DNA from 2 places in the Liquorilactobacillus satsumensis genome. Region 2 is predicted to be linked to the other one. Evidence: predicted binding sites of a transcription regulator. Region 2 holds the regulator's gene; the other holds the start of a gene.
What was found. The regulator Rex, encoded in region 2, represses fermentation and respiration genes when NADH is low (regulators of the CRP and FNR family bind a similar motif). The targets are predictions, from matches to a motif close to TTGTGAANTANTTCACAA.

Region 1 (12,054 bases), 1.2 Mb from region 2:
TGCATGGATATCATGTCCAATACAACATTGTTTCACGTGCAACTTTGATTGATGCACAAAAGTACCCTGAAAAGCATCGCGATTTAATTGTACGCGTGGCGGGGTATTCAGCCTTTTTTGTAGGACTTTCTAAAGAAACACAGGATGATATTATTGCACGGACTGAACAAAATCTTTAATGCAAGAAAGCAGGGTAAAAAAATGGAATTTCTATTAGATACAATTGATTTAGCTGCTATCAAGAAATACACTGCAGCGCTACCAATTACAGGAGTAACTTCAAATCCAACAATTGTTAAGAAACAAGGGAAGATTGATTTTTTTGCACATATGAAAAAGGTCAAAAAATTATTGGATGAAGATGCCACCTTGCATATTCAGCTAGTTGGACAAACTGTCGAGACTATGTTGGCTGATGCGGCCGCTATTTTTGAACAAGTCGGACCTGAGACTTATGTCAAAGTGCCGACGACATTGACTGGCTTGAAGGTGATCAAACAGTTAAAGGCCGCGGGGCATAATGTAACTGCGACTGCGATCTATACTAAATTTCAAGGATTATTGGCTATTGCTGCTGGAGCGGATTATATTGCCCCTTATTATAATCGGATGCAGAATATGGATCTTGCTGCAGCCCAGGTAATCACTGAGTTAGCACAAGCAATTGAAAAAGAACATGCTGATACAAAGATTCTAGCAGCCAGTTTTCATAATGTAGACCAAGTTGTAACTGCATTGGCACATGGAGCCCAGGCCGTTACACTGGGACCAGAGATCATTGCAGCGGGGTTGGATCATCCTGCAATTCACCAAGCAGTGACGAATTTTACTGCTGATTGGGAAAGCCTCTTTGGAAAAGGCCAAACGGTCGCAGGTTTGCTACATTCCACTGTGAAATAGGGCCTGACACGGATGTATTCTGAGGTCAAAGTTTTCCATCTAACTTAGTAAAGCACGCGTGATATTCATAATTTCGCATTATGACATAAAGTGTAGCAACTAGTGTCAGACACCCTTCAAATATTAACGGCGTAGTTATAGTAAAATGCACATCCGCGTACAAAAAAGTGGAGAGTGTGACATAAGTCGGGAAAATTTGAGTACTAACGCGAAATTACGAACATAGCGAGTAATTTGCTAGGAGTAATTCGAAGTTAGACGGAGAATTTTGACTTATGGAACACGTTTATACGGAATAAAAGCGGGGCTGTGACAAAATTTAACTTTTGTCACAGCCCCTTTTTCATGTCTCCACAAGTTGGAAGGTGAACATCAAGGGCACGTGTAGTCGTCTGAATTTAAATAATTAAAAAGGGTCCCTGGAATGCACTGCTTTGTAAGCAGAGTTGTCGCTTGTTTTGCGTACTTGTGCGTGGTGTTTAAGCATGCAAGGCATACTTTTTAATTGCAACAGCCACACCGTCGTGATCGCAGTCTGTCGTGATCGCTTGTGCGACCTCTTTTAATTCTGGAATGGCATTGCCCATGGCCACACCCAAACCAGCAAATTCTAGCATACTTAAATCATTTCCCCCGTCTCCAATTGCCATTAGGTTCGCAGCAGTCATATCGAGCAAGGTGCAGAGTTTCTTGAGGGCACTTCCTTTGGTGACACCTTTAGCGTTGGCTTCATAATAAAATGGGGTGCTCCGGGTGAAAGTTACACGGTCGGTCAATTGTGCAAAGTCACTATAGTTTTTGAGGGCAGCATCGAGGACTGCGGGTTCGTCAATGAACATTGCCTTAATCAGTTTGATATGCTGCATTTCCGCAGGTGTTCGGTATGAGATTCCAAGTGATACTAGCCTTGACTCATAAACAGTATATTTGCCCAGATCGCGATCAGCTGTATAGATTCGATCTTTGCTGATTGCATGAAAATGCAGTCCTTTTTTGCGTGCTAAGTATTCCAGGTCAACATAATCAGAATAGCTTAGCGGAGCAGCAGAAAGAACTTTGCCACTTGTAGTTTGAACCAAAGCACCTCCAAAGCCCACAACATATTGATCATCTTGTTCTTCCAATCCTAGCTGGTGTAATAAAGACACAACTCCTGACAAAGGACGCCCGGTACAGATCACAACCTTAATTCCGCTCTTTTTAGCTTGGGCGATGGCTTGCTTAACTGCGGGAGTCAACTTCTTTTCTGAATTAACCAAGGTGTCATCAATGTCAATTGCAATCATTTTAATAGCGATAGTAATTCCTCCTCAAAAGATCTCTAAGGATTTTAAGACAGTACAGCTAAACTTTAAGAACTCAGTTTCGCTGTAGTATATCCCTATTTTAATAGTAGGTTAAATCCTTAAGCTCATTTTTCTTCAATCTTACCATAAAAAAAAGCTGCATTAGCTGATCAGAATAAAAACATAATAGTAAAAATTGTTTATTTTGTAGACAAACTTAAATTAATTCGCCTTAAAGAAAACCCTTACATTAATGACAAAAAAGATCCCTTTTTTTTGTGTATTAGAACCATATCTATTTTGTAATTCAAGTGTAAAAATACTAATTAGAGATAGCGTTAATAATTTATTAAACTTAGAGGTGTTCAAGTTGAAAGTTTTAATTACTCCACGAGGATTTGCAAATAATGGATTGGATCAGATTAGAAGGATGGAAGACAAAGGATTATCAGTTGATTACAATGATACAGGTTTGCAATATAGTTCACAAACATTTTTAAACAAAGCTAGAAATTCTGATGCAATTATTGTTGGTGTCGATAAAATTGACAAGAATATAATAGATAGTTGTCCAAATTTGAAAGTCATTTGTAAATTTGGTGTTGGTACCGATAATATTGACATGGATTATGCAAAAAGGAAAAAGATAATTGTTTGTAAAACTATAGGTTCAAATTCCAACGCTGTTGCTGAGCATGTGATGGCATTAATATATTGTTGGTCAAAAAATCTTTATACAACAATAAATAGTGTTAAGAAAAGCAGCTGGACTAAATTAACAGGTACAGAAATAAGAGGAAAAACTTTAGGAATATTGGGTTTCGGAGAAATTGGAAAACAGCTTGCACGGCAAGCTGACGGTATAGGTATGAATGTTTTGGTTAACGATGTATGCAAAATTCCAATTGAAATTGTTAATAAATATCATGTAAAGGAGGTCTCGAAAAATGATATATATAGAAATGCTGATTATATAAGTCTGCACTTACCTTTGTTGGATACTACTAAGAATATGATATCTACTCAACAGTTAAAAGAAATGAAAAAATCAGCTGTTCTTGTAAATGCTGCGCGTGGAGGAATAGTTGATGAGAAGGCACTTTATGTAGCCTTAAAAAATCATGAGATTCAAGCGGCTTGTTTTGATGTGTTTTCAGTCGAGCCACCTGCTCAGAATGAACCACTGTTAAAGCTTAGTAATTTTTTGTTAACATCACATACTGCTGCACGTACAGTCGAAGCTGATCAAAGAACTTGTGTTATTTCTACGAATGCGGTTTTGAAACACCTTAGGATTATTTGAAAGTGAGGAATTTTATGGCAGAAATAAATATCGTAATTGCTACGCACGGTAATTTTGGAATCGAACTTCTGAATTCAGCTGAGATGATAATTGGTAAAACAGATAATGTTTACAATGTATCTCTGGAACCAGGGATGTCTTTTGAAAATTTTACGAGTATTGCACAAAAGTTATTGGACAGTTTAAGTGGCCCTATTTTAACTTTAGTAGATCTATTTGGTGGTACTCCGTCAAATGTAATGACTTTTCTATCACGTAAGCGTAGTCAAAAAATTATTGCTGGTGTTAATCTTCCAATGTTTATAGATCTGTATTTAAAATTATCTAATAATGAAGTATTTGACATCAATAAATTAACAGAAGGATATCTGCAAATTTATAGAAGATCAATCATGCTAACAAACAAAGAAGGAAATGATATTAATATTTAATCGAGTGAATAGAACTTTATTCTTTAGGGGTTTACGTTAATAAAAATGGAGGACATCTTAGCCTTTAGCCGAAACAGTGTATTATAAAATAGTGGAGAATACTGTAGAAGCAAAGAAATTGAGGTGAAAATATTGCAGTTGAAAGAAATATTTAAAAAATTCGTTCATATTGCTCGAGAAAATCCTAACTATCTGGTTGCTCTACTAGATACGAATCACTGTGTAACCGAGGCTAGTGATGAAAATGTTTGCGGAGAAATAATTTCACAAGATATGGATCCGGCAAGGAATCGGCAGTTTGAAATTAAAATTAATAATCAACTTGAAGGCTACCTTTGGATTCATATACATGAGCAAGATAATGTAATCGGAATGGTAAGTAAGCTTTTTTATGACTCGTTACGAACACGTATTGCACATGAATTGGAACAGGAAAATTCCCTAGAAAAATTATCATTGGAGGATCAACTGGTAAATGAACTAGTGATTAAAAAAAGTGCAGATTCTGTTTATGTACGAGATTTGATGAATAAGCTTAAGTTGGATGATACCATTCCTCGAACAGCAATATACGTATTGAAAAATGATGTATTTGACAGACAAGAAGTAACAAATCTCAAGTATAGAATAAGTGATCAAAATACATTTTATTCATTAATTAATGAGCATACGTTAAAAATTTTTAAACCACAAAGTAAAAGTAAGACTAACATTGATATGCGAAGGGATTTGATGATCTTTGTTTCTGAACTTGTAGAATGGGGATTAACTAATTGCTATTATGCAATTGGTACACCACAGTATCAAGTAAGATTATATGTTAATAGTTACTCTAGTTGTCAGTGGGTAATGAAAAATGTTGTTATGGTGAAGGATAAACCATACTTCTTCACAGACCATATTTTTGGCTATTTCTGTAGCAGATTAGATGCTGGTAAATTGGATAACTTATTTGATTATTATTATCAAAAAGTTATTAATATGGATGCGGAAGAAATGGTAGAAATTGCCGAAGTGTCAACGCCGATGTGAAAATGTAGTTTTTTGCCGATTAAAAAATGCTGTTTTTTACCGATAAAGTTTACAGTGTCTCACTGCTCCTTTCTTTATTTTGTGCGTTGAAACCTGATAAATCAGGTCCGGAATTATCCTTCTTTTCAATTAAATGATCTTTCATTCGATATGATCGACCAGTGATTCGGATAACTTTAGCGTGATGAACCAAGCGATCTAAAATGGCGTTAGCTAACATCTTATCTGAAAAGGTGTTTCCCCACTTAGAAAGCGGAATATTAGTGGTGATAATGGTTGATTTCCGTTCGTATCGTCTTTCAATTAACTGAAAAAACAGCTTAGCGCCCACTGACTCAATTGGAAGATAACCAATCTCATCAATGATTAGAATTTGAAAACGGGCATACCGGCGTAGCACTTCTTCGCTCCGGCCTTGAACTTGTGCTGTTTGAAGCTTGTTGATGAGGTCGCTACATCGAATAAACTGCGTTGAAATTCCTTGTTTACACCCTTCAATTCCAATGGCGGTGGCTAGGTGAGTTTTACCGACACCGGAGGTGCCGATAAACAAAACGTTTTGATTCTCTTGGGTGAATCTTAGTGATCCCAAGTCCTCAATTATCCCTTGGTTAATTCCCGGTTGATAACTAAAGTCAAAGTCAGCTAACGTTTTTTCATATGGAAAGCGGGCTAGTTTAATTCTCAAATTAATCTTTTTTTGTTCCCGGTATTTAAGCTCAGCCGTTGTCAATTCGAATAAGGCATCACTCAAGGACTTGGGTGCTTCATCTTGATGATCCAATAGGTAGCCTAAATGTTCGGCGAAACGATCTAACTTTAATTGTCTAAGGTTGGTGTATAAAGCTTGGTAATTGGCCATTTTCTCACTCCATTTCATCAAACATCTTCAGGTTTCGGTCGACGTAATCATCAATGACTCGGTCATCACGATTCTTATAAAGGTCTGATCGGACAATCTCTTCCATGTCATCGCGAAGGTAAGTAAATCTTTTCAGTGAAATAGGGTGAGAACGAATTAATTCTCCGTTATAATAAATGTATAGAGTATTGTCATCGTGTTTAATTTGTACGGTTTCGTCAATATATCTTATGGGGACGGAGTATTTCCGATTTTGAAAGACAATCATTGATTCCTTGCTAACTTTCCTTGCGATGGTTTGGCTGGCATAGGCATCGAGTAAGTCGTGATCAAAATCCTGGAGATACTCTTTTTCTTTATCAAGCAATAAATAAGGCGGAATTTGAGTCGCCTGAGACTTCTCATGATTCAGCTGATCACACGTCAAATGGACGATCTCGGCTAAGTCTAGCGGCTCTTCAAACTCATGGTTGTAAACTTTGATTCGCTGAGTAGTTCTGGCCAGCGCCTCAACCTTTCCTTTGGTTTGTGGCCGAAACGGTCGACAAGCAATTGGCTTGAAACCAGCGTCCTTAGCGTATTCAACGAAGGTTTCATTAAATACCGGCTTACCAAAATTACTTTTATGATGATCGACGACAACCTTTTGGTTGTCAAACCAGATTTCTTTCGGCACACCCCCGGTTGCCCAAAAGGCATTAGTTAAGCAATCAAAAAAGGTAATTTGGCTGCGACTGAAGGTAAATTGCATGTATTTCATTCGCGAGTACCCTAAAACATATAAGAAGATGTTGCCTTTGACAATCTCTCCATGCCGAGAAACCAACGTTAAATCTTCTTTCCAATCAACCTGGGCTGAAATCCCTGGCGAGGTTTCAATCCGGATAGTGGCTTTTTTCGTTGCGGCTTTTCTGATGGTTCGACAATAGTCTCTGAGAATACTTTACTTTCCTTGATAGCCACGTTCTTTGATAAAGTAATAAATTGCCGTTGCCGAACAGCCTTCTAGAACCTTTTCTTCAATCGTTTTTCGATAATCGTCAAGTTTACTCGGCCGCCGTAAGGGTTGTGGCTGCTCATCTGGGGGCGTAAGCCCTAAATTGTAGTATCTTTTTACCGTTCGTGGATCAACACCGTATCGCCGACCAATTTCAGCGAAGTTGGGCTTTATTTTGTTCATAATATATTGCTGGACACACTGCTCAACATCTAAACGCATTTCAGTTCCTCCAAATTTGAGATGCGTTTATTTTACCGTAAAAAAATGTTGGAAAACCGACATTTTCTAATCGGTATTTTCCAACATTTTACAACCGTTGCTGACACTTATTATGTAAGCTTATTTGGAACGTATACATTATCAATGACATATGCTGAAACTTCAGTTTTGAATGGCTTTGAACGATATATGTCGAGCATTGTAAACTTAAATATTCTTCTTGGTAGCATGGCCTTTGTAATTGTACTAGATTATTCTTTTCAGGAGCAACAAATTATAAATAGAAGTATATATTCTTTTAGTTCATTTCCAATGAAAAGCATATATCAGATGTCGACATTCATTATTATAGTTTTTTCGACTATACTTATGCTTTCTGAGACAAATGGGATAGCGTATAACACTTCAGATATAAATAAAAAAGCTCTTCCAGTTCAGTTGGAGAAATTTTCACCGCAAAATTTTCAGTATAATCATAAAAAAATATTATTAGTGGATCCTATAAAGAGTGACGTTTCTGACAATTATGCATACTACGTTGGGCGCTATTATTATTTTTCCGATCAAATTGCTGTAAGGGAAGCTTTTCATATGTCTTCAATGCATTTTAAAAAATTGATTGAAAGATATAGTTATGTGGTTATTCCAGAATACCATTTCACATTTTCAATTATGGCTAAGAAAGTTTACCATCAAAGTATTGTAGCTGGAATATACCGTGTTACTAAGAATGGGTTGATAAAGGTAAAGAAAATATAACTTTGTTTGGCAAGGAGAATTCAAATAACAAGTGATTTAATAGAGCGAATTAGGATATTAGTCTTAATCTTTACGCAAAAGTTGATCCTACTAATTATTATCAGGCGACGATAGTGACGCTAACTGCCATTGCCGGGTTATAGCATCTGATTACAGTACTTGTAATAATTGCTTTTGCAATAGGGAAATTATTTCGACTTGCTGGGCGCGCGATGAATCTGGGCTGTGCAGAGAAAAACGCATAGATGCTAATGCGAACTCTGCATATAGTTGTGCCATGAATTCGTTAGTAAAACGATACTTTTTAGGTGAGGTCTTAAAATAGTTCAGCGCTGCCTGATATAAAATTGCAGAATAATTTGCTGCCAAGTCTGCATTGGAAAGGTGGACCTTAAAAAGTGCATTAATTCTGTCTTGATCATGACTGATAGTTGCAATAATTTGCTCCATGATTTTTGGAGTAGTGTGTGTTGCAATTGATGCAAAGCGCTGCTCAATTAAGCGGGTAAAATTTTCTGAGTATCTCGCAACTATTTTTTCAACTAAGTCATATTTATCGAGGTAATGATCGTAAAAAGTTGACTTACTAATTAGTGCAACTGTGCTAATTTCTTTGATTGTGATTTTACTAAAGTCCTTTTTCTGCAGTAGGGTAAAAAAAGCACTGATAATCACTTTACGGGTTTTGAGAATACGTTTATCTTCGGGCATTTGAATTCCTCCTTAAGGTAGCTTAACGGACACTTTACTTTAAAGGGTAGCATATCCTTTACTTTGCTGCAGATTGTTTATTGTAACGTTTGTTTTCTTCATTAAAATTAAATGTAGTTAGATGAAGGAGGATGAGCTAAATGTTTAAACATTATAGTGATAATGAACAATTTAATTTGCAGATCAATCGTTTCATTAATGATGAATATGAAGATGAACAGAGTGTTCAAGACGATGTGGCAGAGATTGTCGGTCAACTGAAAGATACTGAAACCTGGTATCAGGCTTGGCTTGAAAAGGCCCAGGAACGCGAGGAAAAAGGTGACTGGGAGATTGCATCCACTTATTATCAAGCTGCCGAATTTTATCTGGGATTGGATGATCCACGATCTAAAACTATCTATGACAAGTATCGTGAGACTTTTTATAAAGGTTATCATGATTTTAAGTATGAACAATTCAAAGTGCCATACGAACAGAGTTATCTTCCAGTGACTAAGTTAATTAATCCGGGGGCCAAAAAAGATCTGCTGCTTTTTGCCGGTTATGATTCCTATATGGAAGAAATGGTCAAAATGTCCAAATATCTAAAAGGAATTGATTATAATATTTATGTTTTAGATGGCCCTGGCCAAGGAACGGCGCTTAGAAACGGACTCAAGTTGATTCATAATTGGGAAAAACCGATTTCGACTATAATTAATTATTTTGAGATGAAAAATGTTAGTGTAATTGGAATGTCATTAGGGGGCTACTTAGTCATGAGAGCCGCAGCTTTTGATAAACGAATTACCAAAATTGCAGCTTTTGATATTTTTTATAGTTTTATGGATGCGTTGCGGCTACGATTACCTTATCAGACAATGACTAAAATTGAACAGATGCTCAAAAAAAATGAACGTGAGAAGTTAAATGCACTATTTCAGAAAATGATGTCAGTGAACTTGGATTTAAATTGGAAAATTAATAAGGGAATTGAAAATACAGGGGTCCGTGATCCTTTTACGCTCTTAAAAGAATTTCAAAAATATAATGTGAAGTCGATTTTACCGTTTATTAATCAAGATGTCTTGCTGTTAGTTGGGGAAGACGATCAATATGTACCAAGTACACGCTTGCCTGAAATCGAGGAAGGCCTTATCAATGCAGGTAAAGTCAAAACGGTAATTTTTACAAAGGAAACTGGAGGAGAGCAGCACTGTCAAGCTGGTCACCGCGAATTAGGGTTCAATGCAATCAAAGAATTCTTGGCATAAGCAGAAAAAGGCTATGGATTGAAGCTCTTTGAAATTACAAATTTCGCCAAAGGGCAAGAATGCTGTGTTTAATTGTAATGAATAGAGTGAGAGTGTGACATAAGTCGGGAAAATTTGAGTACTAACTTGAAATTACGAACATAGCGAGTACTTTGCTATGAGTAATTCGAAGTTAGACGGAGAATTTTGACTTATGGAACACGTTTATCCGGAATAAAAGCGGGGCTGTGACAAAAGTTAACTTTTGTCACAGCCCTTTATTTATGAGCAGTCAAGCTTTAGATGCAACTTTTAAGCCGGTAGCACCAACTGAATTTAGTGCTGTTAATGAACGCAGGGTGTCGGCATCTCTTTAACGTGCTCCAACCAGCAACCTCCTGTGCCTAAGCCAGAATTATGCGTAACCAAACCCAGGTTACTTTATAATTCTGACTTTAGTCCACGGCGGCTGAACGCTGGAAGTCGGCACTTCTATTTAACGTGCTCCAAAAGGCAGGTTTTTGTGTTTAGCATGGATCACACCGGTAACAAGTGCAGTTACCCGTGTGATCCGACACTAAGCCTCAAAACCTAGCGCCTTTTTACGCACTTCTACATAACGTGCTCCAATCACCAGCCCCCTGCGCCTAAGCCAGCATTCCGCGTAACCAAACTCGGGTTACTTTGTAATGCCGGACTTAGTCTACGGCGGCAGAACGCTGAGTGTCGCACTTCTATAATTAATGTGAATGACGTCACATTAATTATAGATGGAATATCATTATTATATATTATCAAAATTCAAAACATAGATGCTAATTATTCAACAAAGAAAGCGCTACGATCATTATTTTTAAATTTAATGAAATAAGTGTTGCAATTCATAATAAATAAGGATATGATTACCTATAGAAACACAAGTTAATTATTTCACAAACTTTTAAACAGATACAAAGGGAGGAAGTTTACATGACTACTATTACTAAAACAGTGAAGAAGACTCTTTCACCTGAGGAAAAAGCAAAGCAATATGAGAAAGCCGAAGCTTATACCAATGGATTGGTTCAAAAAGCGCTTGCGGCAGAGCAAAGATATGCAACCTTTAGTCAGGAAGCTGTTGACAAGATTGTTGCAGCAGCGGCTTTGGCAGGTTCAGAAGCTGCACTGACATTGGCACATGAGGCAGTTGATGAAACACAACGCGGAGTGGTTGAGGATAAAGATACTAAAAATCGGTTCGCAACTGAAAACGTATACAATTTAATTAAAAACGATAAAACTGTCGGAATTATTGGTGAAGATAAAGTAGCTGGCAAAGTCGAAATTGCTGCTCCTTTAGGGGTTCTAGCTGGAATTGTGCCAACTACAAACCCAACTTCAACAGCAATGTTTAAAACTTTGTTAGCGCTTAAGACGCGGAATGCAATCGTTTTTGCTTTCCATCCCCAAGCTCAGAACTGTTCAGTACATGCAGCTAAAATACTATATGATGCAGCAGTAGCAGCAGGTGCACCAAAAGATATTGTGCAATGGGTAGAAAAGCCAAGTTTGGATAAAACAACGGCTTTGATTCGTAACCCCAAGATTGCTTCGATTTTAGCAACTGGTGGACCTGGGATGGTAAATGCGGCATTGAAGTCCGGGAACCCTTCGATGGGGGTAGGCGCAGGCAATGGTGCAGTCTTTGTAGATCATACGGCTGACTTGGATCGTGCAGTTGAAGACTTACTATTGTCAAAACGTTTTGATAATGGCATGATTTGTGCGACTGAAAATTCAGTAGTGGTTGAAGAGCCTGTCTATGCTGCTTGGATGGAGAAAATGCTATCCAAAGGTGCATATCTTGTTCCCAAGAGTGATTATGGTAAAATTGAGGACTTTGTGTTTAATGATCGTCACGGAGTAAATGGACCGGTTGCGGGGAAACCGGCTGCTTGGATTGCCAGCAAAGCAGGTCTTAAACTTCCAGCAGATAAAGATGTAATGCTTTTTGAATTGAATCCTAAGAATATCGGAGAAAAATTATCTTCTGAAAAGTTGTCACCACTGCTGTCTGTTTATAAGGCAAAAGATCGTCAAGACGGAATTAAGATTGTGGCCGCTTTACTTGATTATCAAGGCGCTGGTCATAATGCAGCTATTCAAATCGGTTCACAGTCAGATCCATTTATTGATGAATATGCTGATCAGACCAAAGCTGCCCGCATTCTTGTCAATCAACCGGATTCAATCGGAGGAATTGGTGACATTTATACTGATGCATTGCGCCCAAGTATGACATTAGGAACAGGATCATGGGGGAAGAATTCATTGTCA
Region 2 (12,054 bases):
TCCCATGGGTAAAAGGTGCATTGAAATAGGACGCAACTATCTAGAACTAATAGCGTAGAAGATCCTTAAGAGAGTGTGACATAAGTCGGGAAAATTTGAGTACTAACTCGAAATTACGAACATAGCGAATACTTTGCTATGAGTAATTCGAAGTTAGACGGAGGATTTTGACTTATGGAACACGTTTATCCGGAATAAAAAAGAGAGTGTGACATGAGTCGGGAAAATTTGAGTACTAACTCGAAATTACGAACATAGCGAATACTTTGCTATGAGTAATTCGAAGTTAGACGGAGGATTTTGACTTATGGAACACGTTTATCCAGAATAAAAAAGAGAGTGTGACATAAGTCGGGAAAATTTGAGTACTAACTCGAAACTACGAACATAGCGAGTACTTTGCTATGAATAATTTGAAGTTAGACGGAGAATTTTGACTTATGGAACACGTTTATCCAGAATAAAAGAGGGGCTGTGACAAAAGTTAAATTTTGTCACAGCCCCTTTAGTCTAGCATGATTAAAGTGCACTAAAATTTTTGTAACAGTTTACACAAGCGGGTTAAGGGGCCAACAGATGCTTGATTTAGAAAGCTAAAGCTGTCTATTGATGCCGCCAAGTGTGCATGAATCTGAAAATTGTTTTTGGGGTGTAAATAAAAAGGATCCAATTCAAAAAACTGAATTTAATCAGAGTTTTAAACTGCATCTTTTAGTTTAAAGTATTTTTACTAAATCCGTTGGAATAGTCAGCAACAAGAGAACTGCGAGTTTAATTAAGTTAGAGCTCTTCATTTTCCAGACTTTTATGCTCCCACTGCTGTTCCAATTGGTCCTGAATATCTTGGGCTTTTTTTAGTTGTTGTTGCAAGGTTTTACTTTTAGCAGGATCTTTATAGTTTTCAGGCAGAGTCATCTGGGTCTGGATCTGTTCAATTTCTGTAGCCTTGTCTTCGAGTTCTTGTTCGAGCAGCGCGATTTCACGTGTGAGTTTGCGTTTCTTTTTTTGCAGCTCTTTGCTTTGGAGATAATTTTGCTGAGTTTCTTTTACAGTTTGTTTTCCCAAAGCAGTGCTGGGGACTGCCTGGTCATCTGCCAGTGCTTGTTCCTCTTCTTTTTTATCTAGGTAATAATCGTAATCACCTAAGTATAATTTGCTGCCGGCAGATGATAACTCAAGAATTGAACTGGCAAGTTTGTTGATAAAATAACGATCATGAGAAATAAAGAGGACGGTTCCATCAAAGTTTTGCAGTGCTTCTTCTAGAACTTCTTTGCTTTCGATGTCTAGGTGGTTGGTAGGTTCATCGAAAATCAAAAAATTATCGTGCTCAAAAGCCAATTTTGTAAGCAGTAAACGCGCCTTCTCGCCACCAGAAAGATTATGAACCAATTTTTTCACATCGTCGCCTGAAAAAAGGAAGCTACCTAAAATTGAACGAATTTCGCCTTCAGGAGTTGTAGGATGATCGTCCCATAACTCCTGAAGTACGGTTTTGCTGGAGTGCAGTCTTTTTAATTCTTGGTCGTAGTAACCGACATCTACATTTGTACCAAAACGAACCTCACCAGAAAGTAATTGGATTTTTCCAAGAAGGCTTTTAAGAAGAGTGGATTTTCCCACTCCATTTGGTCCAATAATTGCCATTAGTTGGTGCTTTCTGAGATCAAGGTTAATCGGGCCCGCGAGTGGTTGTGAATTGTAACCAATGTATGCAGCGGTGACATTTAACACTAAGTTGCCGCTTTGCCTGGCAGGCGTGAATTGAAAACGGGGTCCCTTGGCTGCAAGTGTAGGTTTTTCAAGGCGTGTTATTTTTTCAAGCTGTTTGCGCCGGCTTTGTGCACGTTTAGTAGTAGAAGCACGGACAATATTACGTGCAACGAAGTCCTCTAATTTTTCAATTTCTACTTGCTGTTTTTCATACTGTTTGAGTTGTTGTTGGTAACGCGCTTTTTTTTCATCAATGTAAGCCGAGTAATTTCCTGGATAATGTTCTGTTCCAGTAGGCGTTAGTTCATAGACTTCATGCGCCACTTTATCAAGAAAATAGCGGTCATGTGAGATGAGCAACAGGGCACCTGAATAAGTTTGCAGATAATTTTCAAGCCAACTCAAAGTCTCAATGTCCAAGTGATTGGTAGGTTCATCCAGAATTAGTAAATCCCTTTTTTCGAGTAAGAGCTTTGCTAGCGCCAAACGTGTTTTCTGTCCACCAGAAAGAGTTGCAACCTGGCGCTTATAATCTTCTTCAAAAAAATGAAAACCATGCAAGACAGAGCGAATTTCGGATTCATAACCATACCCGTTGGCTTCTTTGAAGTCATGTTGGAGTTGATCATACTTCTTTAGTAGGTGCTGATAAGCAGCACTTTTTGTGCTAGTCGCAGTTGCAGCAATTTCTGCTTCGATTTGATGGAGCTCATTTTCCATGTGACGTAAATTTTTAAAGACTGTCAACATTTCAGCATAAATTGTATTTGAAGTTTCTAAACCAGTATCTTGTGCAAGATATCCCAGTGTGAGCCCCTTATTTTTACTAATTTGTCCTTGATCAGGACTTTGTTGTCCGACAATCATTTTCACAAGCGTCGATTTTCCCACACCGTTGTGACCTACAAGTGCGATGCGCGCATTTTCCTGGACGTCCAGATTAACATGTTCAAAGAGGACGTCACTTCCAAAAAAGCGTGCGACCTGTTGTACCTGTAATAAAATCATGGTTGTTTCTCCACCTCTTTAAAAATTGATTAAGTAAAAGTCCGATTGAGCAAAGTAGCTTGAAACATTCTTTATTGCACGAAAACATAATTTAGTGTAGCATAGTCACGGTAAAAAGTAGTGCACAAGCTACTCACTTGTGAAGTTGACTAATAATTGTTTTCACAAATTTGTGCTATACTACAATTATGAAAATCTTTTTATTGTTTATGAAAGGAGCAGTGCAATGGCAACATCGAAGATTCCACACGCAACGGCAAAGAGACTGCCTATTTATTACCGCTATCTTCATTTTTTGGCTGATGCTGGCAAACAAAGAGTTTCCTCTACTGAACTTGCTGACGCAGTCAAAGTCGATTCAGCGACTATTCGTCGTGATTTTTCCTATTTTGGTGCTTTGGGGAAGCGCGGTTACGGCTATGAAGTAGAAAGTCTGCTTGCTTTTTTTAGAAAAACATTGAAACAAGATAAGTTGACCAATGTTGCCTTAATTGGAGTAGGTAACTTGGGACATGCTTTATTGAATTATAATTTCCATCAGAGCAACAACGTCAGAATCAGTGCAGCATTTGATATCAATGAAGATATCACTGGGACAATCCAAAGTGGTGTTCCAATCTATCATATGAACGACATGAAGGAGCAGTTGACTGTCCAGCAAATTGAAATTGTCATTTTGACTGTACCCTCAAATGTTGCCCAAGAAGTTACTAATGAATTAGTAGAAGTTGGGATAAAAGGTATCCTGAATTTTACACCACTGAGAATAACGGTTCCGAATTCTGTCAGAGTTCAAAATGTTGATCTGACTAATGAATTGCAAACATTGATTTATTTCCTTGATAAATTTGGCAAGGATGATGAAACACCTGCTGAGTAGCCTAGTTACATATTGCGCAGACTGAGAAGGGCAGTTACTTGTACATGTTGTCGCATGTTACAAGCTAAAGCCTAATAAAGTAAGTGCATGTACGGTCACCTGATTACTAGGTTAGTTGTGACTAAAACCAGCTAAGTACGTTGATTCGTAGCTTCTCAGATAAAGCTAAGGGACTGGACCAAGCATTAATTTTGGCCAGTCCCTTAGCTTTTTGTGTTTTGTAAGGGTCTCAGAATCTATGCTACTTACATGATTTTGAAGGTGTCAAATTACAAATTGCAAGACGATTATGATCGCGTTCATCAGAATGTGAGCAGTCATGGACGTCAACAATCTGCCGGTTTTACGGTAGAGATAACAAAAAAATAATCCAAGTAGCGCATAGGTTAAAAAATGGCCATCAGCATGTGCAATACTGAAAAGAATACTTGAGATCAGCGCAGCTCCAATGGGAGGAATTAATGTGCCTAAATTGCCAAAAAGTACTTTACGAAACACAAATTCTTCCATCAAGGGGGCAGCCCCAACAAGATAGACGAGATAAAAAGGGTACCGGCGCATAATTGCAAGTGCTTCCGCCGTATTTTGCGATGAAACTGACTGACCTAAAATACCCGTTTCAACGATTAAAGAAAAGTGCTGTAAGACAAGGGCAACAATAGCACCGCCAATACCCCAAAGTAAGCTGCTAAAAACGGTCGTTGTTTTCTTTTCCAAGTTGTTTTTGTAGGCATTTTTTTTATTAAGATGAAACATGGTAGCTACTCCAAGTAAACTGCAACACAAGGTTGCATAAAATAAAAGTGTATTATTTTTAACAATTAAAAAAAGGATACTTGGGAACAACATCACGGTAGCATATGTAAGCAGTAATCCAAACGAATTTTTTTTAATTTCCATTGACGATACTCCTATCAAAAGCTTCTTGTAGTCAGTATAACATAAAAAAACTAGCGCTTAGCACTTGCAACATAAGAGTGACAAAACTCTTGCAATTAATTTGTAAATTGATTATAGTAATAAATGTGGTTAGCACTTAGAGATATAGAGTGCTAAAAGCATAACAATATTGGAGGGATAGATAGTGCTTAAGCCTTTAGGAGATCGAGTTATTTTAGAAGTTCAGAAAGAAGAAGAACAGACTGTTGGTGGAATTGTAATCGCAAATAATGCGAAAGAAAAACCACAAACAGGCAAAATTGTCGCAGTCGGAAGCGGCCGTGTCTTAGACAATGGTGAGAAGGTTGGATTGTCAGTCAAAGTAGGCGAAACCGTTTTGTTTGACAAGTATGCTGGCACAGAGGTCAAATACGATGAAAAGCCGTATTTGGTTGTCCATGAGAAAGATATTGTTGCAATCGTAGACTAATGCTCTTTTTACTTATTGAACTATTCTAATTATGAGGTGAATAATTAATGGCAAAAGAAATTAAGTTTTCAGAAGATGCGCGTTCAAAGATGCTTGCTGGTGTAGACCAACTAGCTAATACTGTCAAATCAACACTTGGGCCAAAGGGAAGAAACGTTGTATTGGAACAGTCTTACGGTTCTCCTACGATCACAAATGATGGTGTGACAATTGCTAAGGCGATTGAACTTGAGGATCATTTTGAAAATATGGGTGCTAAACTTGTTTCAGAAGTTGCTTCAAAGACAAATGATATTGCTGGTGATGGTACAACAACTGCAACAGTTTTAACACAGGCAATTGTAACTGAAGGAATGAAGAATGTGACAGCTGGTGCTAACCCTGTAGGTATTCGCCGTGGGATTGAATTGGCAACCAAAAAAGCTGTCGATGCTTTACATGAAATGTCGCATAAAGTCGAATCCAAGAGTGATATTGCGCAAGTTGCTGCAATTTCCTCTTCAAATGAAGAAACTGGCAAATTAATTGCTGATGCAATGGAAAAAGTTGGCAATGATGGCGTTATCACGATTGAAGAATCAAAGGGAATCGATACTTCATTAGACGTCGTAGAAGGAATGCAGTTTGATCGTGGTTATCTTTCACAGTACATGGTGACAGATAATGATAAGATGGAAGCAGATCTTGACAATCCTTATGTTTTGGTAACAGATAAGAAGATTTCTAACATTCAAGAAGTCTTGAACTTGTTACAATCAATCGTTGAACAAGGTCGTCCTTTACTGATTATTGCAGATGATGTTGATGGCGAGGCTTTACCAACACTTGTTTTGAACAAGATTCGTGGCACGTTTAATGTCGTCGCAGTAAAGGCTCCTGGTTTTGGTGATCGTCGTAAAGAAATGCTGCAAGACATTGCAACCTTGACAGGTGCAACAGTTATTACTGATGACCTTGGCTTACAATTGAAGGACACCAAGATCGAACAATTGGGTTCTGCAGGTAAGATCACAGTTACAAAAGAAAAGACTACTATTGTAGAAGGCGCTGGAGATAAAGCAGCGATTGCTGAAAGAGTAAATACCATCAAGAAACAAATTGCCGAGACAACTTCAGATTTTGATCGCGAGAAGTTGCAAGAACGTTTGGCTAAGTTAGCTGGTGGTGTTGCAGTTATTAAAGTTGGTGCTGCAACTGAAACAGAACTTAAAGAACGCAAATATCGGATTGAAGATGCCTTGAACGCTACACGTGCTGCTGTCGAAGAAGGCTTTGTTCCTGGTGGTGGAACAGCCTTGGTAAACGTAATCAGCCAAGTTGCTTCGATCAAGGAAACTGGCGATGTTGCAACTGGTGTTAACATTGTTAAGCGCGCGTTAGAAGAACCAGTGCGGCAAATTGCTGAAAATGCAGGGCTTGAAGGCTCAGTGATTGTCGAAAAATTAAAGTCACAAAAGCCAGGTGTAGGTTACAATGCGGCTGCTAATAACTGGGTAGATATGGTTGCAGCTGGAATTGTTGATCCTACAAAGGTAACACGTTCAGCACTTCAAAACGCTGCGAGTGTTTCAGCTTTGTTGTTGACAACAGAAGCAGTTGTAGCTGAAGTTCCAGAACCTGAAAAACAAGCTCCAGCAGCTCCTGCACCAGGTGCTGGCATGGGCGGTATGATGTAATTTAAGCCACTTACTAAAAGATGGTCAAATAGAGAGTGTGACATAAGTCGGGAAAATTTGAGTGCTAACTCGAAATTACGAACATAGCGAGTACTTTGCTATGAGTAATTCGAAGTTAGACGGAGGATTTTGACTTATGGAACACGTTTATCGGAATAAAAGCGGGGCTGTGACAAAAGTTAAATTTTGTCACAGCCCCGCTTTTATTTTATAAGCTGCAAATTAATTTGCACCGATAGTCAAACTTACCTCTTTTTTATGCGTATTTTTGATTAGTGTACTGAAGGTTTGACAAAAGGGGGTGCAACTCTAAATGAAATGTGATAAATTGATTTAATAAGGACTGGGCTTGCGAAGAAAGTGAGCAGCTCATCTCCTTTATTTATTTTTTAGAACAAGGATTTATTATACGTATTATGTACACAAAGGAGAAATTGAAAAATGTGGCGTTATTTGAAACGGTTGCTGATTGGCAAACCGTTAAAGACAACAGATGAGGGTGGACAGCAACTAACAAAATTTAAAGCTCTAGCCTTGCTTTCTTCGGATGCTTTGTCATCTGTTGCTTATGGAACTGAGCAAATCACAGCTGTTTTGGTGGTGCTATCCGCAGCAGCTACGTGGTACGCACTCCCAGCGGCTGGGATTGTACTTATTCTCCTGTTTGCGATTACGATGTCTTATCGCCAGATTATTCATGCCTATCCTTCAGGGGGTGGAGCCTATGTTGTGGCAACTAAGAACTGGGGGACAGGGACAGGCTTGGTTGCAGGCGGTTCATTGTTGGTTGATTATATGCTGACTGTTGCTGTATCAGTAACATCTGGAACAGAAGCAATCACCTCTGCGGTTCCTTTTTTACGGGAATATAGTGTTGCCATTTCAATTGTCATCGTTTTATTTATCATGACATTGAATTTACGCGGAATGCGTGAATCTGCATCATTTCTCACAGTTCCGGTTTATTTATTCATTGTCATGTTAGTGATGATGATCAGTTGGGGATTGTTTAATATTGCAACTGGTAGAGTGCAATATAATGCCGCAGCACCGGTTGGCAGTTTTGTTCCTGGAATGTCATTGCTATTATTTCTAAAGGCTTTTTCGGCAGGTTCTTCTTCCCTAACCGGTGTTGAAGCAATCAGTAACGCAGTGCCTAACTTTAAAAAACCAAAACGCAAGAATGCTGCCAACACACTCGCTTTGATGGCAGTTTTGTTAGGATTATTCTTTGCGTCTGTAACTTTTCTAAGCTATTATTTGGGTGTGATGCCTAACAATGATGAAACGGTGTTGTCTCAGATTGGGATGGCAGTCTTTGGTCATGGAATTTTATATTATTTGCTGCAATTAGCAACAGCGATGATTCTGGCTGTAGCAGCTAACACTGGTTTTTCGGCGTTTCCCATTTTGGCATATAATTTGGCAAAGGATAAGTTCATGCCGCATATGTTTATGGATCGAGGGGACCGGCTTGCATATTCAAATGGGATTATCTCATTAGCAGTGGGTGCAATTGTTTTGATTTCAATTTTTCATGGACAAACCAGCAGATTGATTCCGCTGTATGCGGTCGGCGTCTTCGTTCCGTTTACGTTGTCGCAATCTGGGATGATTATTCACTGGTTCCGAACTCGTGATCGCAATTGGATTCTCAATTCGCTGGTCAACTTGTTAGGGACTGTGATTTCTTTTTTGCTAGTCGTATTTCTCTTTTTGCTGCATTTTGATACCGTCTGGCCTTATTTATTGATAATGCCGGTGTTGCTCTATGCATTTTATAAAATTCATGAACATTACGGAATTGTTGCTGCACAGTTGCGTTTAAGTGAAGAGGCAGAACTGCATGATTATGCTGGATCAACGGTAATTGTACTTGTCAGTTCAGTGACGCATGTTACGACAGGGGCAATTAATTATGCACGTTCAATTGGCGACTATGTAATTGCAATGCACGTGTCGTTCGATGAGAATCCGAAGAAAGAGCATGAAACGGCCAAAGAATTTAAGGAATCATTTCCAGATGTGCGGTTTGTTGATCTCCATTCTTCATATCGTTCGGTACCAGCACCTGTGCTGCGTTTTTGTGATGTAATGGCAAAAAATTCTGCACAAAAGAATTTTACGACGACTGTTTTGGTACCACAGTTTGTACCACGAAAGCCGTGGCAAAACATTTTGCATAATCAGACAAGTCTGCGTTTACGGGCTGCATTGAACTCGCGCGAGAATATCATTGTTGCAACTTATAGTTATCATCTGAAAAAGTAGTTAGTTTCTAAGCAGTGTGATTAAATCTCGATACAAAAGTAGCTAGGATTTATGGTATAATAAATACCAATTAGTGCAGAAATGATCTAAAGTTTTAAGCTCTTCTTTGGATGATTACTAAAAGAAAGAGGACGGCGTATGTATAGAATTGTTGCGTCTTTATTTGTGACAATGGTTTTATCCTTTCTCTTAACGCCATTAGTTCGCAAATTGGCGGTTAAGATTGGAGCGGTCGATAGTCCCAATGCGAGACGCGTCAATAAGATCCCAATGCCAACAATGGGTGGTTTGGCGATTTTTGTGGCGTTTAACATCTCATGTTTTTTTTTAATGAAGCAACAGTATCCCGCACACCAGCTCTGGACCCTTTTTATTGCTGAGTGTGTTGTGATTGCAACGGGGGTTCTAGATGATGTCTTTGAACTAACTCCTAAGCAGAAATTGTCAGGGATCACGTTAGCTGGACTGATCGTTTTTTTCTTTGCGAAAGTCAGAATGACGACACTCACGCTCCCTTTTTTGGGCACGCTCAATCTTGGATTATTGAGTTTACCAATCACATTATTGTGGATTCTAGCAATTACTAACGCTGTTAATTTAATCGACGGGTTAGATGGTTTAGCAACCGGTGTCTCGATTATCGCGCTCTTTACCAGTGGATTAACTGGCTTTTTCTTTTTAAATGTAACGAGTACATTTGTTTCAATTTGGATCTTCACGCTGGTGGCTGCCTTACTTGGCTTCCTGCCATTTAATTTTCATCCGGCTAGCATCTATTTAGGAGATACTGGTGCGTTATTTATTGGATTTATGATTTCAGTTTTTTCGCTGTACGGGCTTAAAAATGCGACCTTTATTACGATTGTAATTCCTGTGATTATTCTTGGTGTTCCAATTACAGACACAGTATATGCAATTCTAAGGCGCTTTTTGAATAAGAAGCCAATTTCTCAGGCTGATAAGCATCACTTACATCATCGTTTGATGGAAATGGGATTATCGCATACCCAAACCGTCTTAGTAATTTATGGAATTGCGTTAATCTTTTCGTGTATTTCCTTACTGTATCCGATCTCCAATGTGTTGGGGTCAGTTTTACTGACAGTTGCGACTTTGTTTGGGCTTGAGCTTTTTGTGGAGTCGATTGGACTTGTAGGTTCTCAACGTAAACCGCTACTGAATTGGATCAGCAAGATTGTGGGAGAAAAAAAGCAGGAATTGTTGGCAGCTGAAAAGAAACGTAAACAAGAAAAAAACAAGAAAAAAAAATAAACACATTCAAATTTTAGGAGAATTTGGGTTGTTAGGTTTGACTATTAGAAAGTTGTGTCTGGGGCTCAAAACCGAATATTTGAAATGTGCTAATTAATACTTTAGGTCAAAAATAAAAGAGAGTGTGACATAAGTCGGGAAAATTTGAGTGCTAACTCGAATTACGAACATAGCGAGTACTTTGCTATGAGTAATTCGAAGTTAGACGGAGAATTTTGACTTATGGAACACGTTTATCCGAATAAAGAGGGACTGTGACAAAAGTTAAATTTTGTCACAGCCCCTCTTATGCGTGATAAGGCAGCTCACGATAGCGGAGCTGCCCTTTTTTAATTTTAACTGCGTTATTAAGGAGCTCAATTACCTTTTTTTCAAATTGAGTGGCATTTTCTTGAGGAACGGCTACAGTTAGAGTGACACTCACAAGATACTCAGTGTTAATGAGTGAAATCGCTTCTGATTCAAGGAAATGTTGCAGTTTTCCCAGTTGAGGGTAAGCAATTTCGAGCTCAAGAATTTGCTGCGGTTGACAGATAACGATTGTTTCTGCGGTAAGTGCTTGGCTGGTAGCTTGGCTATATGCGCGAATCAAGCCGCCAGTACCTAGTTTAATTCCCCCAAAGTAACGGGTAACCACAGCAGTCACATTGCGTAAATTGTTTTTTTTCAAAACTTCTAAAATGGGATGTCCGGCAGTCCCAGAAGGTTCGCCATTATCACTTGAACGCTGGATTTCATTTTGCATCCCCAGCAGATAAGCAAAGCAATTATGGGTGGCTTTTGCGTGGGATGCCTTAACTTGTGTGATAAACTGGGTAGCTTGTTCTTCTGATTCTGTGCGCGACACACTGCAGATAAAAGTTGATTTTTTAATTAATAATTCAGTCTGATGCTGATTTTTAACGGTAAGATATGTTTTCAATCAAATTCCTTCTTTTTACGTATTTTAATAATGGAAAGGGGGAGGATCAGCGTGACTGCGTCTAAAACAAATGCATATAATGAATTATTTGGCAGGTGGTTGACCGGTAGAAATGGTTTTACACCTATACAAGCAAACGAGCTGAAAATTATTGCACAACCAGCTCTTGAAGTTAGTGCTGGAAAAATAAGGTGTAGACGTTGTGGACAAAAAACCGGCAAAAAACGGGCGCTGCTGCCGCATGGGCAGTATTATTGTCCCCGGTGTCTGAACTTCGGACGGCTGACAAGTCTAGATACATTATACACTATCAGTGAACCGAACTTTTTTGAACCACCTAAGCAGATTTTAACATGGGAGGGACAGCTTTCACCTTACCAGCAAAAAGCTGCTAAGCGTCTGTTGCAAACTATTGACCAGCAAGAAACCTTCTTACTGTGGGCGGTCACGGGTGCCGGAAAGACAGAAATTCTCTTTCCAGCACTGGCGCGTGCTTTTGCCCAGGGAAAACGCGTTTGTCTGGCTTCTCCGCGAATAGATGTGTGCAATGAGCTTTATCCACGATTAATGAGCGCTTTTTCCCAGATTTCGCTTGTACTGCTTCATGGACAACAACAGCAAAAATATCGGTATACACAACTTGTGATATGTACTACCCACCAATTGATTCGGTTTGTAGCTGCATTTGATGTGCTGATTGTTGACGAAGTAGATGCTTTTCCTTTTAGAAACAATGCTTGGCTTTCATATGCTGTGCAAACAGCCAGAAAAAAGAACAGTACATTGCTTTTGCTCACGGCAACTCCAACGAAACAACTTTTGCGGCAGGTTCACAAAGGAAGATTAGCTTTTGGGTATCTCCCATTGCGTTATCATGGATACTTGTTACCACAACCGCAAGTTTTTTGCGAAATGGCATGGAAGAAAAAAATTGCTAAGGGCG

Region 1: a site for Rex is predicted at 10,657-10,674, ahead of adhE (bifunctional acetaldehyde-CoA/alcohol dehydrogenase). Genes of this name have one in related genera too.

Annotation. Positions count from the first base shown of each region.
Region 1 covers NZ_OZ061606.1:1,871,709-1,883,762, forward strand. The annotation lists gene AB3Y88_RS08640 (glycyl radical protein) at 1-179, shown strand, start outside; gene AB3Y88_RS08645 (fructose-6-phosphate aldolase) at 202-900, shown strand; gene yidA (sugar-phosphatase) at 1,380-2,186, opposite strand; gene AB3Y88_RS08655 (phosphoglycerate dehydrogenase) at 2,557-3,489, shown strand; gene AB3Y88_RS08660 (PTS sugar transporter subunit IIA) at 3,504-3,920, shown strand; gene AB3Y88_RS08665 (hypothetical protein) at 4,053-4,952, shown strand; gene istB (IS21-like element helper ATPase IstB) at 5,002-5,832, opposite strand; partial or broken gene istA (IS21 family transposase) at 5,819-7,033, opposite strand; gene AB3Y88_RS08680 (hypothetical protein) at 7,178-7,792, shown strand; gene AB3Y88_RS08685 (TetR/AcrR family transcriptional regulator) at 7,943-8,503, opposite strand; gene AB3Y88_RS08690 (alpha/beta fold hydrolase) at 8,644-9,759, shown strand; gene adhE (bifunctional acetaldehyde-CoA/alcohol dehydrogenase) at 10,708-12,054, shown strand, end outside.
Region 2 covers NZ_OZ061606.1:662,989-675,042, reverse strand. The annotation lists gene tsaD (tRNA (adenosine(37)-N6)-threonylcarbamoyltransferase complex transferase subunit TsaD) at 1-29, shown strand, start outside; gene AB3Y88_RS03140 (ABC-F family ATP-binding cassette domain-containing protein) at 781-2,721, opposite strand; gene AB3Y88_RS03135 (redox-sensing transcriptional repressor Rex) at 2,948-3,601, shown strand; gene AB3Y88_RS03130 (CPBP family intramembrane glutamic endopeptidase) at 3,866-4,501, opposite strand; gene groES (co-chaperone GroES) at 4,686-4,970, shown strand; gene groL (chaperonin GroEL) at 5,018-6,646, shown strand; gene AB3Y88_RS03115 (APC family permease) at 7,088-8,917, shown strand; gene AB3Y88_RS03110 (glycosyltransferase family 4 protein) at 9,056-10,189, shown strand; gene AB3Y88_RS03105 (YigZ family protein) at 10,476-11,111, opposite strand; gene AB3Y88_RS03100 (DEAD/DEAH box helicase) at 11,163-12,054, shown strand, end outside.